2 regions of the Bacillus pacificus genome follow, and region 2 is predicted to be linked to the other one. Evidence: riboswitches for the same ligand, from Rfam matches in the RefSeq annotation. Region 2 holds a riboswitch; the other holds the start of a gene.
What was found. A riboswitch is a leader RNA that binds a small molecule or an ion and turns the genes downstream of it on or off. The one in region 2 is predicted to bind preQ1.
Positions count from the first base shown of each region.

Region 1: linked by a shared signal. The riboswitch ahead of queC (7-cyano-7-deazaguanine synthase QueC) and the one ahead of LMD38_RS18405 (QueT transporter family protein) in region 2 are both predicted to bind preQ1.

Region 1 covers NZ_CP086328.1:3,771,822-3,780,221, reverse strand. Annotated here, with positions in the region: gene LMD38_RS19670 (M3 family oligoendopeptidase) at 1-495, shown strand, start outside; gene LMD38_RS19665 (DinB family protein) at 634-1,167, shown strand; gene LMD38_RS19660 (DUF6254 family protein) at 1,267-1,383, shown strand; gene kinB (sporulation sensor histidine kinase KinB) at 1,395-2,603, opposite strand; PreQ1 riboswitch class I at 2,811-2,854, shown strand; gene queC (7-cyano-7-deazaguanine synthase QueC) at 2,948-3,610, shown strand; gene queD (6-carboxytetrahydropterin synthase QueD) at 3,610-4,101, shown strand; gene queE (7-carboxy-7-deazaguanine synthase QueE) at 4,094-4,810, shown strand; gene queF (preQ(1) synthase) at 4,829-5,326, shown strand; gene LMD38_RS19630 (YkvS family protein) at 5,382-5,567, opposite strand; gene LMD38_RS19625 (hypothetical protein) at 5,801-5,983, shown strand; gene LMD38_RS19620 (hypothetical protein) at 6,072-6,674, shown strand; gene LMD38_RS19615 (GNAT family N-acetyltransferase) at 6,708-7,286, opposite strand; gene LMD38_RS19610 (hypothetical protein) at 7,532-7,726, shown strand; gene LMD38_RS19605 (hypothetical protein) at 7,752-8,069, shown strand.
Region 2 covers NZ_CP086328.1:3,541,819-3,550,218, forward strand. Annotated here, with positions in the region: gene LMD38_RS18375 (LysE family transporter) at 1-89, opposite strand, end outside; gene LMD38_RS18380 (YqcI/YcgG family protein) at 228-956, opposite strand; gene cspB (cold shock-like protein CspB) at 1,222-1,419, shown strand; gene LMD38_RS18390 (DUF2564 family protein) at 1,539-1,787, shown strand; gene LMD38_RS18395 (zinc-finger domain-containing protein) at 1,821-1,997, opposite strand; gene LMD38_RS18400 (ribonuclease H family protein) at 2,010-2,669, opposite strand; gene LMD38_RS18405 (QueT transporter family protein) at 2,821-3,306, opposite strand; PreQ1 riboswitch class I at 3,313-3,357, opposite strand; gene LMD38_RS18410 (aldose 1-epimerase family protein) at 3,490-4,362, shown strand; gene LMD38_RS18415 (reverse transcriptase-like protein) at 4,433-4,819, shown strand; gene LMD38_RS18420 (DMT family transporter) at 4,833-5,738, shown strand; gene LMD38_RS18425 (DUF6123 family protein) at 5,741-6,001, opposite strand; gene LMD38_RS18430 (cysteine hydrolase family protein) at 6,185-6,745, shown strand; gene LMD38_RS18435 (GNAT family N-acetyltransferase) at 6,786-7,646, opposite strand; partial or broken gene LMD38_RS18440 (DUF7507 domain-containing protein) at 7,769-8,400, shown strand, end outside.

The DNA.
Region 1 (8,400 bases), 230 kb from region 2:
TTCTTTGAAGAAGATGCAGATAAATATTATTTCTCTCACTTAAGTTCAGCACTTCTGTTTTTACCGTATGGTGTATCTGTTGATGAATATCAACATTATGTATATGAAAATCCTGAAGCATCACCAGAAGAGCGCAAGACAGCATGGCGTAATATAGAGAAAAAGTATTTACCGCATCGTGATTATGAAGATAATGATTATTTAGAGCGCGGTGGATTCTGGCAACGTCAAGGGCATATTTATAGCTCCCCGTTCTACTATATTGACTACACGTTAGCACAAATTTGCGCACTGCAATTTTGGAAACGTGCAAGAGATAATAGACAAGAGGCGTGGGAAGATTATGTGAATCTGTGCCAACAAGGTGGAAGTAAATCATTCTTGGAACTAGTAGAAGTTGCAAATTTAACATCACCATTTGCTGAAGGCTGTGTGAAAAGTGTTATTACAGAAATTGAAGCATGGCTACAAGCAATTGACGACACAAAATTGTAAAAAACATGCGCTTTTTTTCACATGTTTAACATCGACATAACGAGAAAATGATGAGATAATAAAAGAAAATTCAGAATACTAAAGAGGTGTTTCTAATAAGGAGCACCTCTTTTCACCAACAAAAGGGGGGAAAGAAGTATGCTTCAATCTAATATGGATGTGAGTTTAGAAAGTTTGGTGAACTCATTACAGTCTACCCGAAGCACGCTATTATCAGAAATTGAAATGTTAAATGATACAGAAGTGAATGTAAAGCCACGTCGTGATAAATGGAGTATTATTCAAATTTTGCATCACTTGCATTTAGTTGAACAATCTGTCACGTCTGCCCTTGCATATGCTTTACAAAAAAACGAAAGAAACACGACTCCATTTAAAGACCTCCAACTTACGCTGGATCGCACATATAAACGAGAAGCTCCTCAGCAAATGAAACCAACAGAAACGCTAATGAAAAAACAGCAAGGAATTCAATTACTAGAACATTCACGACAAGAACTATTACACACGCTTCATAGTGTTTTAGATGAAAAAGATCTATTTGAAAATGGATTAAAGCATCCTGTTTTTAATGATTTGAATTTGTATCAGTGGGTTCAATTTCTTGATTTGCATGAACAAAGACATCTTACGCAGTTAAAAGAGGCGAAACACGCAATTTTACAGCGATAATTAGAAGGAAGTGGGAGACCACTTCTTTTTCGTATGTGCATAGTTTTTCTTCTTATTTTGGAATACTACAGAAAGAAAGATAAGAAGGAGTTGAAAAGTATGTCCAAGAAAAAGAAAGAAGAAGAGCGCGCATGGAAAGCACGTAAAGAAAATCAAAAACCACATGGCAAAGTGAAAGCTTTTGCTGAATTAGTTGAAGGAACAGAAAAAACGTGATGAGTATTTCATCACGTTTTTTGTATGAGTGGAAAAGTTAATAAGAAAGTTGTACCTGTACCTTTTTCACTTATAATATCAATTTTTCCGTTCATAGCTTGCACAACACTGAATACGACCATCATTCCAAGACCAGTGCCTTTTTCTTTTGTTGAGTAGAAAGGGGATCCAAGGCGTTTTACTTGTTCTTGATCCATGCCAACTCCTGTATCTTTTATATATAATTGAATATGCTTATGATCAGGAACTAATGTGAAATAAAGATCACCGCCTTTTGGCATGGCCTCAATGCAGTTTTTTAAAATATTTAACAAACATTGATTTAGTTTTTGCTTTTCTCCCGCGATAAAAAAAGAAGTACTTTGCTTTATATAATGTGTACGCACATTTGTTAAATTAGCAAGCGGTGTAATTAACGATAATGCATGCAGTAGTTCTTCTTCTAACTGTAATGTTTGTTCTTTTTCAATACTTGGTTTTGCAAAGGTTAAATAATCTGTAAGAACGTGATTTGCTTGTTCGATTCCGTTGATGGCTATGTCAATATATAATTTTCGCTCTTGCTCAGTGCATGTATCTGACTGCAAAAGTTGTAAAAATCCTTTTGTTGAAGTTAACGGATTGCGAATCTCATGAGAGATGGATGCTGCCATTTCGCCAATTAAATGAAACTTTTCAGCATTCATAAGTTCGTTTTGAAGACGAACTTGAGTTTGTAATATGTGTAGTAAATATAAAATAAGTATCGTGCCAAGTATCGTACATAACTCATACACAATAATATGTGGTATATAATCAGTCTTATTTGTAACCTTTGAAAGGAAGAAAGGTATCCAACTCAATCCGTATGTGAGACTGTAGATAATAGCAAGTGCTACTTTTATACGATTAGAGGTTCGATTGAAAACTTTATATGTAAATAGTAGGACAATAAATAGAAGGATAGAACCGATAAGCGATGGGAAAACACCTATTCCTCCTAATAAGAAGCGGTATATATTTAGTACAACTAATATAGATCCACCGGCAATAGGACCTCCTGTTAATGTACCGACAATTAATACGATATGACGCATATCAAATTGAAATCCATAATTTGTTTTTGCTCCGAAAGTAATACATAGTATGGTAGCGAGGCAACATAATGTAATAAATATAGTTGAATTTAATTTAGGAGAACGTTTCCCTTTTTGATTCCAAAATAAATGGTATACGAGCATTGTAACAAGGATGAATAATATATTTAAAAAGAGATAAATAATAAAGGGTTTCAGCGGAGTGCCTCCTCTCTTCTCACATTAGATTAATCATACTATAAAATGAAAGAAATGAAATGAGAAATAGCGGAAAAATCAGAAATTTTTTCTGGTAGTATACAATATGTTACAATAAGCTTTGTCAATGAAAGAAGGAATTCCGTGTAATGCACGGGAGAGGTTCGCGAACTCCCTCTATAAAAAACTATGGAAACAACAATATCTTTAGGTATTGTTTTGTTTTTTTATTGTGACAGTTCAAGAACGTTCTTTCTTCTTATTCGTAGTAGAGAAGGAGAATGAGTGAAATGAAAAAAGAAAAGGCAGTTGTTGTTTTTAGTGGAGGACAAGATAGTACGACATGTTTATTTTGGGCAATAGAGCAGTTTGCAGAAGTAGAGGCTGTAACGTTTAATTACAATCAACGTCATAAGCTAGAAATTGATTGTGCAGCGGAAATTGCAAAAGAGCTAGGAATTAAACATACGGTACTAGATATGAGTCTATTAAATCAACTTGCTCCAAATGCGTTAACGAGAACGGATATGGAGATTACACATGAAGAAGGTGAATTACCATCAACGTTTGTAGATGGACGAAATTTACTATTCTTGTCATTTGCTGCTGTATTAGCAAAACAAGTTGGAGCACGTCATATTGTAACGGGTGTATGTGAAACTGATTTTAGTGGTTATCCAGATTGCCGTGACGTGTTTGTGAAATCGTTAAACGTTACTTTAAATTTATCCATGGATTATCCGTTTGTGATTCATACACCACTTATGTGGATTGATAAAGCGGAAACATGGAAATTATCAGATGAACTTGGAGCATTCGAGTTTGTTCGAGAAAAAACATTAACATGTTATAACGGAATCATTGGTGATGGTTGCGGTGAATGTCCAGCATGTCAACTTCGTAAAGCAGGATTAGATACGTACCTACAAGAACGCGAAGGGGCGAGTAACTAATGGATAATTTCTTTGGATTTCGCATTGTAGAAAGTTTGCAAAAAATGGACAAGGATATTCAGCGTAAACAGCTTAAATATCATAATAAAAGAGTAATGGTCAGCAAGGAATTTACATTTGATGCAGCACACCATTTACACTGTTATGAAGGGAAATGTAAAAACTTACATGGTCACACATATAAAGTTGTATTTGGGATTAGTGGATATGTAAATGAAATCGGTCTTGCAATTGACTTTGGAGATATAAAAGAAATTTGGAAGAATGAAATAGAAATTTATTTAGACCATCGTTATTTAAACGAAACGTTACCAGCGATGAATACAACTGCTGAAAATATGGTCGTTTGGATTTATGAAAAGATGGCAGAAGCGTTAACAAAAGATAATCGTGCGAACGAATATAAAGGAGCTCGTGTTGAATTTGTTCGGCTGTTTGAGACTCCAACTAGTTATGCGGAAGTAAGACGGGAGTGGATGCTAGATGAGTAAAATCCCTGTCTTAGAAATATTTGGTCCGACTATTCAAGGTGAAGGAATGGTTGTAGGACAAAAGACGATGTTTATCCGTACAGCTGGCTGTGATTATAGCTGTGCTTGGTGTGATTCAGCTTTTACGTGGGATGGATCTGCTAAAGATCAAATTAGACAGATGACAGCGGAAGACGTTTGGAATGAGCTTGTAGAAATTGGCGGCGAAAATTTTTCTCATGTTACGATTTCAGGTGGAAATCCGGCATTGCTGAAAAATATTGAGTTTCTTCTTTCTATATTAAAAGAGAATGGAATGCGAACAGCAATCGAAACGCAAGGGAGTAAATGGCAAGATTGGTTACTTCAAATTGATGAGATAACGATTTCTCCAAAACCACCAAGTTCGACAATGAAAACTGATTTTCAGAAGTTAGATGCTATGATTCAGAAACTAGCAGGAAAAGATATTAGTTTAAAGGTAGTAGTATTTGACGATTATGATTTCGAGTATGCAGTTAAGATGCACGAACGTTATCCACATGTACCATTTTTCTTACAAGTAGGAAATGATGATACAAAAACTGTGGATGATGCGATGTTGATTAAAAAGCTATTAGATAAGTATGAGTGGTTAATTGAAAAAGCAGTTAATCGTAAAGAAATGAATAATGCAAAAGTATTGCCGCAGCTTCATGCGTTAGTATGGGGAAATAAACGCGGAGTATAATGAGAAGGGATGTTTAAAATGGCAGGAAGATTAGATGAAGATTTAAAAGATGTAACATTGTTAGGAAATCAAAATACAAAATATTTATTTGAATATAGCCCAGAAATTTTAGAGGTTTTTGATAATAATCATCCAAACCGTGATTACTTTGTTAAATTCAATTGCCCTGAATTTACAAGCTTATGTCCGAAAACAGGCCAACCGGATTTTGCAACAATTTATATTAGCTACATTCCAGAACAAAGAATGGTAGAGAGTAAATCTTTAAAACTATATTTATTTAGTTTCCGAAATCATGGTGACTTCCACGAAGATTGTATGAACGTTATTATGAATGACTTAATTAAATTAATGGATCCACGTTACATCGAGGTATGGGGTAAATTCACACCACGTGGAGGGATTTCCATTGATCCTTACTGCAACTACGGTCGCCCAGGAACGAAGTATGAACAAATGGCTGACTACCGCATGATGAACCATGATTTATATCCAGAAACAATTGATAATCGTTAATATATAATAGAAAGAAAGGATCTGTATAACATACAGATCCTTTCTTTCTATTATATTATGCATTTTGATTAATGACAGTATAGTTTTTATGACTAACAACTGTAAGAGGTTCCATATCTAGTTCTCTAAAATTCTCCATAATTGTTATATCTACAATAACGGAGTTTTGATTTACTTTTTGAACACGGCCTTGCATTCCACCTTTAAATTCAATGATATCTCCAGTTTCTGCGATCTGCATAAGCAACTCTCCTTGTTACAGTTTTCCCAAAAAAGAATAATTTTGGTTTTTTATTTCTTCCTATTTTGAACCATATTGTCCATTTTGTAAATGTTTCCAAAGTAAAAATTCGAAAAACATTCACTTTTTGTAAGAAAATATGCAAGAATGTCATGTTATTAGAAAAAAAGAAGGGTTTAAATGCAGATATCTTTATATAGGGGTATAATAAAAATATACAATAACCTACTAAAGTGGGAGAAATTAGAGGCGGTAAAATGATGTTTGAATTTGTGGGGAGTGTTATAGCATTAATTTTATTTGTATTTTCTTATATACATTTAAAAAAGATCCGTCATCATGAAACGACTACATATTTTGATGGGATGGATGGGATACATGCTGGGGTCACAAATGAGAGTGGCGTGGATATGTAAAGGTGTATAACTTTCTTTTTTTGCGTGGTATGATATGTAAAAATAGTACATAATAGAGTTCGTAAGTGATGAATGGAGAGTGGAAAGAATGAAGATTTCTTTTATTCGTCATGGTCGCTTAGACCGTACTATAGAACCAATGACGGTTACATTCTTTCGTGAATGGATGAAAGGATATGACTTACATACTATAACAGAAAAAGCACCTATACCAACGGAAACAAGGGAAGCGGTTGAAGCGGCAAAATTGATTGTAACGAGTGATCAAAGGTGTGCTGTACAGTCAGCAGCTGAATTAACGGATTCTTTATCTTTTATGCAAAATACTCTATTTAGGGAAGCAGAAGTTCCGACGAGTTTTTATGCTCCAAAATGGTTGAAGTGTAAACCTAACGTATGGATGTTTATCGGACGAACAGTATGGATACTTGGTTACCATAAAGATGTGGAGTCTTATAAGGAAGTAAGAGAGAGGGCAAGACAAGCGGCTTACTTATTACATCGTTATGCTCTCGTACATGGAAGTATTGCTCTTGTAGGTCATAATTATGTGAATGTAATGATTGGTGCCGAACTGAGAGCGATGGGATGGTCTGGTTCTCCTATTTTGCACAGAGAGCCATGGGGATGTACAACATATACGTTTCATGAGGCGATGAATGGAAATGTATTGAATACGAATTTAACATAAAAGCACACGATTTATATAAATCGTGTGCTTTTTTTAAGATATAGAAATTTTGATGTTTAATGGCTTTATGAGATGTGCATAAGGTTCGCCTACAAGCATGACGATTTGATCTTTTTTATAACCTAGTTTTTCGTATAGTGAATAAGCGCGTTTGTTTTCTAAATTAACAAGTAATGCGATTTTTTCATACTCCTTTTCAGTTGCATGTATTTCAGCAGCTTCAATTAATTTAGAACCAATTCCTTTTCCGCCATATGCACTTGAAACGGATAAAGTATCAATGTAATATTCATCAAGCTCGGCTTCTTTTTCTAACGTAATCGATTCATCTTTATGTAATTCTCTTAAGTGATGTACAATTGGTGCATCAAGCTTTGTTGCTTCACTACCATGATAAGCGACAATAACTCCAACTGCACCCCCGTCTTGCTCATATACAAAACAGTTTTCATAGCTCAGTCGATTTCTCTCTTTTGAGAACCATGTTTCAAGTCCTAGTAATACTTCTGTCTCAACTGTGCTACCTGTGATTTTTTCAGCAATTTCGTGCAGAGCGTTATACAATAAAGGTGCTACCAGTTTCGCATCTGTCTTTTTTGCTTTCCGAATCATAGTATCCCTCCTAGTTCTATTTATATATTGTAGCATAGTGGTATGGAACTTTGCATAATGGAATGATGAAATGATTGATATAGAGAAGTAGCTATGTTAGTATATGATATTTAGTGGACATCTACTAACGATATCTTTTTTGAAAAATAATGAAAATGAAATGAAGGTATAGCATCTGGATAATTTTACAGTTGTTGACCTATAGAATATAAGATAAAATAAAATATTGCATAGAGGTGAAATACATGGATAAAGAATTAGCAAATACAATTTTGGATCAGCTGAAAAATGGTGAAATAAAGGAGTATGTTGTTACGAAAGATGTATTTTATACGTTCAGAGAAGTTTTAGTAAATCGAGAAGACTTTAAACATTTCATTGGTAACGCACAGCGCGGCGGACAGGTCATTTATACATATTCAGAAACGCCACGTTCGTAACTAAAAGAATATAGGGAGGAGACTTATGGGCGATTTTAAACAAGGCATATTACCGCATTGGGATTATATGTGGAAAGATAGAGCCGGAAATCGATTTATGGGGATGGTCATATATCCAGAGAAACGAAAGTGTTCGGCAAAAATGCTTCAGAAAATAAAAAGAGCATATGAAGAGGCTGTAGAAATTAAAGTAACTGTACAAGTTCAACATACATATCAGTACGTTGAAGGAATGATTGTGTACTTTGATGAAGAAGCTCCTGTATGTACAATGATTGATAAAGATGAAAATCCACATCATATATTTGTAAAAGATATTTTGCGTATTGAGCACTCTGAATAATCTTTTCATAAATAAGTTGAATTTCCATAATGATAATCTTTTTCTATAATAGTTATCTTTTAGTATGTAACGCGAACTGAAAGTATATGTATAATATTGAATAAAGCAAAGTTGATAAATGTAATCGTTTTTTAGAACAGATTATCGTTTCATGTCTGTTCTTTTTTGCGTGATGCTGGAGAAATATATTCCTCCAGCATTTGCCGTTTTATGACAAAATATATTGTTAACTTTTTTTAAAATAAGGTTAAATTCGTTGACAACTTTTTTGAAAAGCACTTTATTGACATGAGTTTTAGAATGTTGTTTCATAGTCATTGTATTGAAAAAA
Region 2 (8,400 bases):
CCTCGTTTTAACATTTCAATATTAATCGGACCTACTGGCGCAGCTAATGAAATACCTAATACAATTTGTTGTATAATTGCTCCAAACATCACTCTATCCTTTCTACTTCCTTTACTATTAAGTAATGATGTAATAATTAAAAATAGACTAGCTTTCCTCAAAATATTTACTACTAAAATACCCTTTTTTATCCAAAATATGCAAAAGAGCCATCCAGATGATGACTCTTACTTTTCTATCTTATGAAGAAAAGGACATTTTCCTTTTAACGGTTCTACATCGTCTCCTATAAAGTATTGTTTCCATTCACGATGATCCGGATCACCATAATGACTAATGTTAGGATGTTTCGGCAGCTGATCCCACTTTTCAACTCGCTCACGGACCGTTTGCCTAGAATATGCTCCTTTAGGACGATCCCCTTCTAATCCATCAAATATAGTACGTGGCTGAAATCCAATAACGAGAGAATTTCCTAAATGCCTAGTTTTTCGTTGTTTATAGGCTGGTGCGTTTCCAAATGCGAATATCGGTTCCCCGCCAAATGAAAATTCCCATAAGTAATGATCTGGGTCTTCAGGAATTTGCTTTGGCCATGTTTCCTTATCGTTTTCATGTAAATATTGTAGTACTTTCCAAAAGTAATCACGGTAATATTCCAGTGATTGCTCCTCACATTCCGGTTCTACAAAAAGAAAAAAGCCTCTTCTTACAATTGGACGCTCTTTCATTAACTCTAAAAAAGATAACATTGTATGTGGCAAATGACTCCAATCATTATGAGAGAGAAATGAATAACGAAGTTCGTTCTTTTTTAAAGCTGTTAAGCCGAAATAACACGGAAAAGTTGGTTCTAGCACAACACTCGAAAAATTTTGAAATTCCTTTGCAACCCAATTCGGTATGTCGTTTCTCGTTCTCATTCCTTCATTATCTAATAAATAAGACTCATTCATTCTTTCACCTCATTATGTATAGCGTTCAATTAAGACTATTACATACTCGGCCTGTCCTATACCTATTAAAAAATTTGGCTAAAAAATTATTTAAAAATACAAAAAAATAAAATCGCTTACTTGACTAAATTCTCCCAATTCGTGTATATTTAAATTAATCATTTAGCAGAATATTCAAGATTATAGCATTTTTAGTTTATATTATCTTTTCAAATGAATTTCACTAAATGAAAAAACGTAAATGTTTTCTAGGAGGAATTGTAACATGCAAGGAAAAGTAAAATGGTTTAACAACGAAAAAGGTTTTGGATTTATCGAAATTGAAGGCGCTGACGATGTATTCGTACATTTCTCTGCTATTCAAGGCGAAGGCTACAAAGCTTTAGAAGAAGGTCAAGAAGTATCTTTCGATATCACTGAAGGAAACCGTGGACCTCAAGCTGCTAACGTAGTAAAACTTTAATCCAACATATGACAGGAGGTTACCTTACTTGGTAACCTCCTTTGTTATTCCTTTGTATATTTCCGTTTTCCAGAGCAAAAACTATGTGAAATGCGCACTATACAAAGGAGGAATTATTAATGGGATCAGAAGTAAATGATTTTGAAGAAGTGAAATTCCGTGTAGAAACAGCACAAAAAATGGTAGGATCAGCGACAATTTCAATGGATCCAGATACATTAGAGCATGCGACTACTGCTGTAGAAGCAGCTCGCTCTCAGCTTGAAATTATGAAATCTGTTGCAACAGATTTAGACGAGCCATTTTTAATAAATGAGGAAAAGAAATTAAGCGAGTGCGAGCATCAATTAAATGAAGCGAAGCACTAAAAAACATCCAGAGAGTTTTCTCTGGATGTTTTTTCATGACAACTGTTCCCCATATTTTTTCAATGTTTCTCCAACTGTACATTGTCTTATACAAAAGGAATGAGCATAATACTTACTATTTGTCTTTCGATTATGTTCTCGCAAAAAACATCCTTCACAATACGTTTCTAATAAGTCATTTACCTCTGTAATGAGTTGCTTTTTATCCACTCTTGCACCTCTCTATTCGGTTATTTCTTTATGACTATCAATCACTGTTCCTTCTAATGCTTGCGTAGCTAATTGATGTGCTTCTTTATTTTGTTTTCTTGATATAGGCTCACATACAAGTTTTAATTTCATTTGCTTCGCCTTTTGCTCAATTTGATCTAAATAATGATTTAAATGTTCATCATAACAAGGCCATTCTCCAGCCAATTGCTGCAGTACAACTTGAGAATCTCCGCGAAGCGTGACCGCTTCATACTTAATCCCTAATTCCTCGAGTATATTCATGCTATATAGTAATGATGCATATTCCGCTTCATTATTATCATATATGCCTTCTATATATGCATTACGGCGAATTCGGTAGTTTTTATTTCCTTTTTTATAGTACACACATATACCTACTCCAGCTTCTTTCGTCTGTACATCATAACCACCATCAAAATAAACGAGTATTTCTTGGGGTTCTTCCTCCACTTGTTTGCTCAGCTTCTTCATTTCCTTTAATGACCATTCTGCATCCATTTCATCATAAAATAATAATTCTTTCACTCTTCCTGTTTTCTCGAAATCCTCTGCAAATTGAAGTACTTCTTCTATGTTCATATAATCTGTCGTTAAGTCCGTCTGCAAACCGCGCTTTGTTTTATACAACCAATGAATTTTATATTTCATACTAGATTCCCCTTATATAAGACTTCTTATATGTAGCCAGCTAATGAAAGCCTCACTTTATTTTATTATATTTTATCAAGAGTCAAAGAATTATATTCAATATTATCACATGCAAAAAGAGCTATCCCTTTAGGAATAGCTCTTTCATCTATTACATAAATCTTTCAAATTGTACTCGTTTATTAATCCAGTACATTACAGGCATACCAATCGCCATAACAACAAATTCACCGATTGCACATGTTAACCAAGTCAACATAAATGGTAAATCAAATGCAAGATGAAGTTCAATTGCAATCATAAACATTGTAATTGTAAAAATAACTGTATTAAAAATCATACGAGCCCAAACACCTTTAATAAATCGCATAGAAATAATCGTTGCAACTAATGCAAGAATAGATTGCCCTACTCCAAATACTAAATCGTAAGCGATCATAGGTGAGAAAAAGAGATTCGTTAAAAATACACCTAATACAATTCCGTAAATTGCTTTCTTATTAAATACAACGAGATGATTAAACATCTCTGAAATACGAAACTGTACATTCGTAAAGCCAAATGGCTGAATAAGCATAGAAACAGCAATATATAATGCCGCTAAAATACCATTACCGACTAAAGTTCTAATATTCATGACAAAATCTCCTTAGTTTTTTTACGTGGGATGGTTTCGAACCACGTTATTCGTTTTTTTAGCAACAAGATTATATTTTACGCGGTAGCCCCCCTTTCGTCAATAGATTCCTACCATGAACTACCCTTTTTCTTTTAGACAACGTATAATGAAATATATGAAAGATTTAGGAGGTTTTACTTCATGACTGCAACAATTCAAAATGAAAAAGTGATCGTTACCATCTCTGACAAAGGTGCAGAATTACAAAGCGTTCGCTTAAAAGAAGACAATACAGAATACTTATGGCAAGGTGATGCTACTTATTGGGGACGCCGTGCACCAATTTTATTCCCAATCGTCGGCCGATTAGTAGATAATACATACTACGTAGATGGTAAACCTTATTCTTTAACACAACACGGCTTTGCTCGTGATCTTACATTCTCTGTAGAAGAACAAAGTGAAACGAAAATCACCTACATTGTAACTAGTAATGAAGAAACATTAAAAAAATACCCATACGAATTCAAATTACTCGTTTCTTATGAACTAGACGGACAAACCGTTCATGTAACATACGAAGTAAATAACCCTACTTCAAAAGAGATGTTCTTCTCAATCGGGGCGCATCCTGGTTTCAATTTCCCGTTATTAGAAGGCGAATCATTTACAGATTACCATCTATCATTTAATGGTTCTGAACGCTTAGAAACAAGTGTATTAGAAGGACCTTACCTTTCAAATAAAAAGCAATTAATCGCTGAAAGTACAAATGAATTACCACTTACTTATGATCTATTTAAAAATGATGCGCTTATTTTTGAAAATATGAATACGGATGAAATCTCTATTCGTTCTCATAAACATAATAAATTTGTAAAAGTAGAATTTGACGGATTCCCATTTGTCGGCGTATGGACACCAGGCGAGAATGCACCTTTCTTATGTATTGAACCTTGGTACGGAATTGCTGATGAAGTAAATCCAGCAAAAGATTTCAAGGAAAAAAAAGGAATTCAATCTTTACAAGCGAATGAAACATTTACATGTCGTTATAGTATTACAATCGGCTAAGTTACTCTATCCCCTACTTCAATGAAACATATAGGTAGGGGATCATCTTATCATTTGGAGGTTTCTCATTTTGATTGAAGTATATATTGATGGTGCATCAAAAGGAAATCCTGGTCCTTCTGGTGCAGGCGTATTTATTAAAGGGGTTCAACCCGCTGTACAATTATCATTCCCCCTTGGGACAATGTCCAATCATGAAGCGGAATACCACGCTTTACTTGCGGCATTAAAATATTGCACGGAGCATAATTATAACATTGTCTCTTTTCGTACAGATTCGCAACTTGTTGAGCGAGCTGTCGAAAAAGAATACGCAAAAAATAAAATGTTTGCACCACTATTAGAGGAAGCACTGCAGTACATAAAAAGTTTCGATCTCTTTTTTATTAAGTGGATTCCAAGTAGTCAAAATAAAGTTGCTGATGAATTAGCTAGAAAAGCTATCTTACAAAATTAACGGGGGTATGAGTGTGAAAAAAGATTGGATTGCTCCTCTTGCTTTATTATTTGTGTCTTTTATTTGGGGAGCTACATTTGTCGTCGTTCAAAATGCTATGTCTTTCGTTGGACCATTTACTTTTAATGGTATACGCTTTTTGTTCGCTGGAATCATTTTATTATTCGTTCAAATGATTTTCTCAAAAAAAACTTCAAAACAAGATATAAAACAGAGTAGCCTCGCTGGATTAACCGTTGGATTCTTTTTATGCGTTGGCTATGTATTACAAACATTCGGCTTACTTTATACAACTTCTTCAAAAGCTGGTTTCTTAACAGGGCTTAGTATCGTTATGGTACCAATCTTGTCTTTTATCTTTCTAAAACAAAAAGCTACTATTTTTATCGTAATTGGCATTGCTGTAGCAACAGCGGGTTTATATTTATTAACAGCAGGTGATTCTTTTCAATTAAACATTGGAGATATACTCGTTCTCGGTTGTGCAGTTGCTTTCGCTGCTCATATTCTCGTTAACGGCTTCTTCTCTAAAAAAATATCACCTTTATTGTTAAGCACATCGCAAGTATTAGCTGTCGGTATGTTTTCTTCTATTTGCGCCTTTTTGTTTGAAGATTGGGAAAAATTATTTTCAGTAGCACTATGGACGAATTCTTCCTTTTTATTTGCTCTATTTCTAACTTCCCTGTTCGCGACATCCATTGCTTTTTTCATTCAAACATCAGCACAAAAACATACGTCTCCAACGAGAGTAGCAATTATTTTCGCAATGGAGCCCGTGTTCGCTGCCTTAACAGGCGTTCTCGTTGCAAACGAACAACTTTCTATTTCCGCTATTATCGGATGCCTCTGTATTTTCCTAGGCATGGTTTTTGTTGAATTACCTTCTAAAACAAAAAAAGAAGCGCAGGCTGCGTGAAGTTACGATTGTAACTTCCGCATAAAAGCCTTAGCGCTTTTTTTATCTGTAATCTCTTCTTCTTTCAATCGTTCTAATAACGCAACAAAATAACTGCCATCAAACTGCAATTGATGTTTAATTGTCGCTTCTATTGCTGCGTTTACAATGCCATCAGATGCACCCGTATATCCTTGTCCGAACATAATAAACCCTTGCGCTTCCTCTGATAATTTAAATCCTTTCGTATGTAAGAATGAAAGATAATCTTCTACTGTTTGCATGTTATTCCCACCTACTCAAAAATTCTCCACTTCCTATCATACATGTTTTTATACGCCATGAGAATGAAATTTCTTTGACAACTTTGTAAATCAATCGTCTACTTCGCTTATAAATGGAGGATTTCTTTACAATATGAAGGAATATGTACCGTGGAACTTATTTCATATTAAAGGGGAGACACGATGAAACAAGCACTATTAATTATCGATGCACAGCAAGAATTAATGGATGGTAATGAACAAGAAAATGAAGTTTTTCGTAAAACTGAGCTATTAGCCACACTAAATACAGCCGTGCAGAAAGCAATAGATGCCAATGCCCTTATTGTTTTCGTAAGAGATATCGATGTTGCTTCTGGTAGCGGCGTAGGCTTTGAAGTACATAATAAAATCCAAGTACCTCAGTCTGCAATCCTTATTAATAAAGCAGCCACAAACGCATTCTATGGCACTTCTTTACTTGAACTTTTAAAAGAAGAAAAGATTAACCATATTGTTATCGGTGGATGTAAAACAGAGCATTGTATTGATACTGCTGTGAGGACTGCAACTGTACAAGGCTTTGATGTTACATTAATTAAAAACGGTCATTCCACAACTGATTCTGACGTATTGTCTGCAGAGCAAATTATTGGTCACCACAATAAAACTTTACATGGGCATTATAACGTTGATCATTTTTCTATGGTGAGAGATGTCGAGGAAGATCTCTTTCAGCCAACTCATGACCAATATCGTGATTAAATGAACTAAAAAAGAATCCTTACGTGAAAAGGATTCTTTTTTAGCCAAAAATTTGCGCTGCAATACTGTATAGTTCTCCATTTCTTTTCAATAATTGATCACTATTTTTCAACATAATGGGTGGTATATTCGCCCTTTTAAAACCAGCAATCTCTAACTCTTTCAGAAAATCGTCCTTTCCTTCTGTTACATCTATTCTTAATCTCCCATTATGGCCCCTTGCTAAATCATGTACAATTCTCATTGCCATCTCATCATTTTTAGCAACAACCGGTCCTATTATTTTATTTTCTGGTGTTTGTATGCTTAAACCGTAACCTAATACATTTTGTTCCTTGTCCTTTACAACGATACACTGTTCACTTTGCATAATTCTTTTCTTTAAAAACTCTTTTCTATTTGTTCCAAACGCATATTCATCTATTTTTATTATTTTTTCTAACTCACCCTCTTCATAATTCATCACATAATCTTCATTTCTTACACAATAATCATTCGCATTGTATGAGTTACATATGTATTTAGAAACATAACTTACTGCCCTAAATCCTAATTTTTCATATAAAGGTTTCCCTTCATCCGTAGCAATAAGCATAAATGGAGTTTGAGCTGATACGCTATTCATGCATGAATTTGTAATCATCTTTCCAATTCCTCTTCCCTTATAATCTGGATGTACAATTACCATTCCGATAGATGCCAACGCCTCCCCATATAATATTATTGCTGCGCTAGCAATAAGTTCCTTTCTCTCATTCCATACGCCGTATACAATACCTGAGTTAAAAATTGTTTCAACTTCTTCCCTGTTATAATCCCAACCAATATAAGATGATAATGCTACAATATCGCCTATTTGTTCTTCCCTAAGACGCTCCACGCTAAATTCCAATTCAATCATACTCCATCCCCTTATCTAGACATTTAAATCCATCTTCCCAATTCAACTTGTACATGTTACCCTTTATTTGTCACACACATATCCTATTTTGACCAAGACTATATTGTAAATGAGGTGACAACATGCCCATTACGAATCGATTTTCTACCACCACTAACGGCGCACTCGCTATTACAGGAAATACTTTAGGCTTAAGTAAAATTAGTAATCAAAACCGTGCTGGTACAATCGGGGCAATTGGTGCATTCGCAACTACGAATACTGCTTTACAAGTCCCTACTTTTCCTGCTGGTACAACGTTAAACTATACACAAAATAGTTCTACCGCTATTTTAAATATACCTGCTGGTAGTACGATTCTTTACGCAGAACTCGTTTGGGGTGGAAACTATTTATCTCGTGATCAAAACATTACAAGTGTTTTAGGAAACCCCGTTTCTTTTACAACACCTGTTTCAACATACTCGATTACCCCTTCATCCGTTACAGCTTCTAATCAAACATTCGTTTCTGGATCAGTCACATTTGGATTTTATACGCGTTCAGCAGATGTAACATCACTCATTCAAGCTGCAGGAAGCGGTTCTTATACGACTGGATCTGTCCCTGGACTTGTGGATCCTTTAGATGCTTCTAATGGGGCGATTAATTCAGCTGGATGGACGCTTATCGTTGCTTATCAGAACGGAACATTACCCGCAAGAAACTTAACGATTTATGTAGCAGGAAACCGTGTTTCTGCAGAAACTGGTAG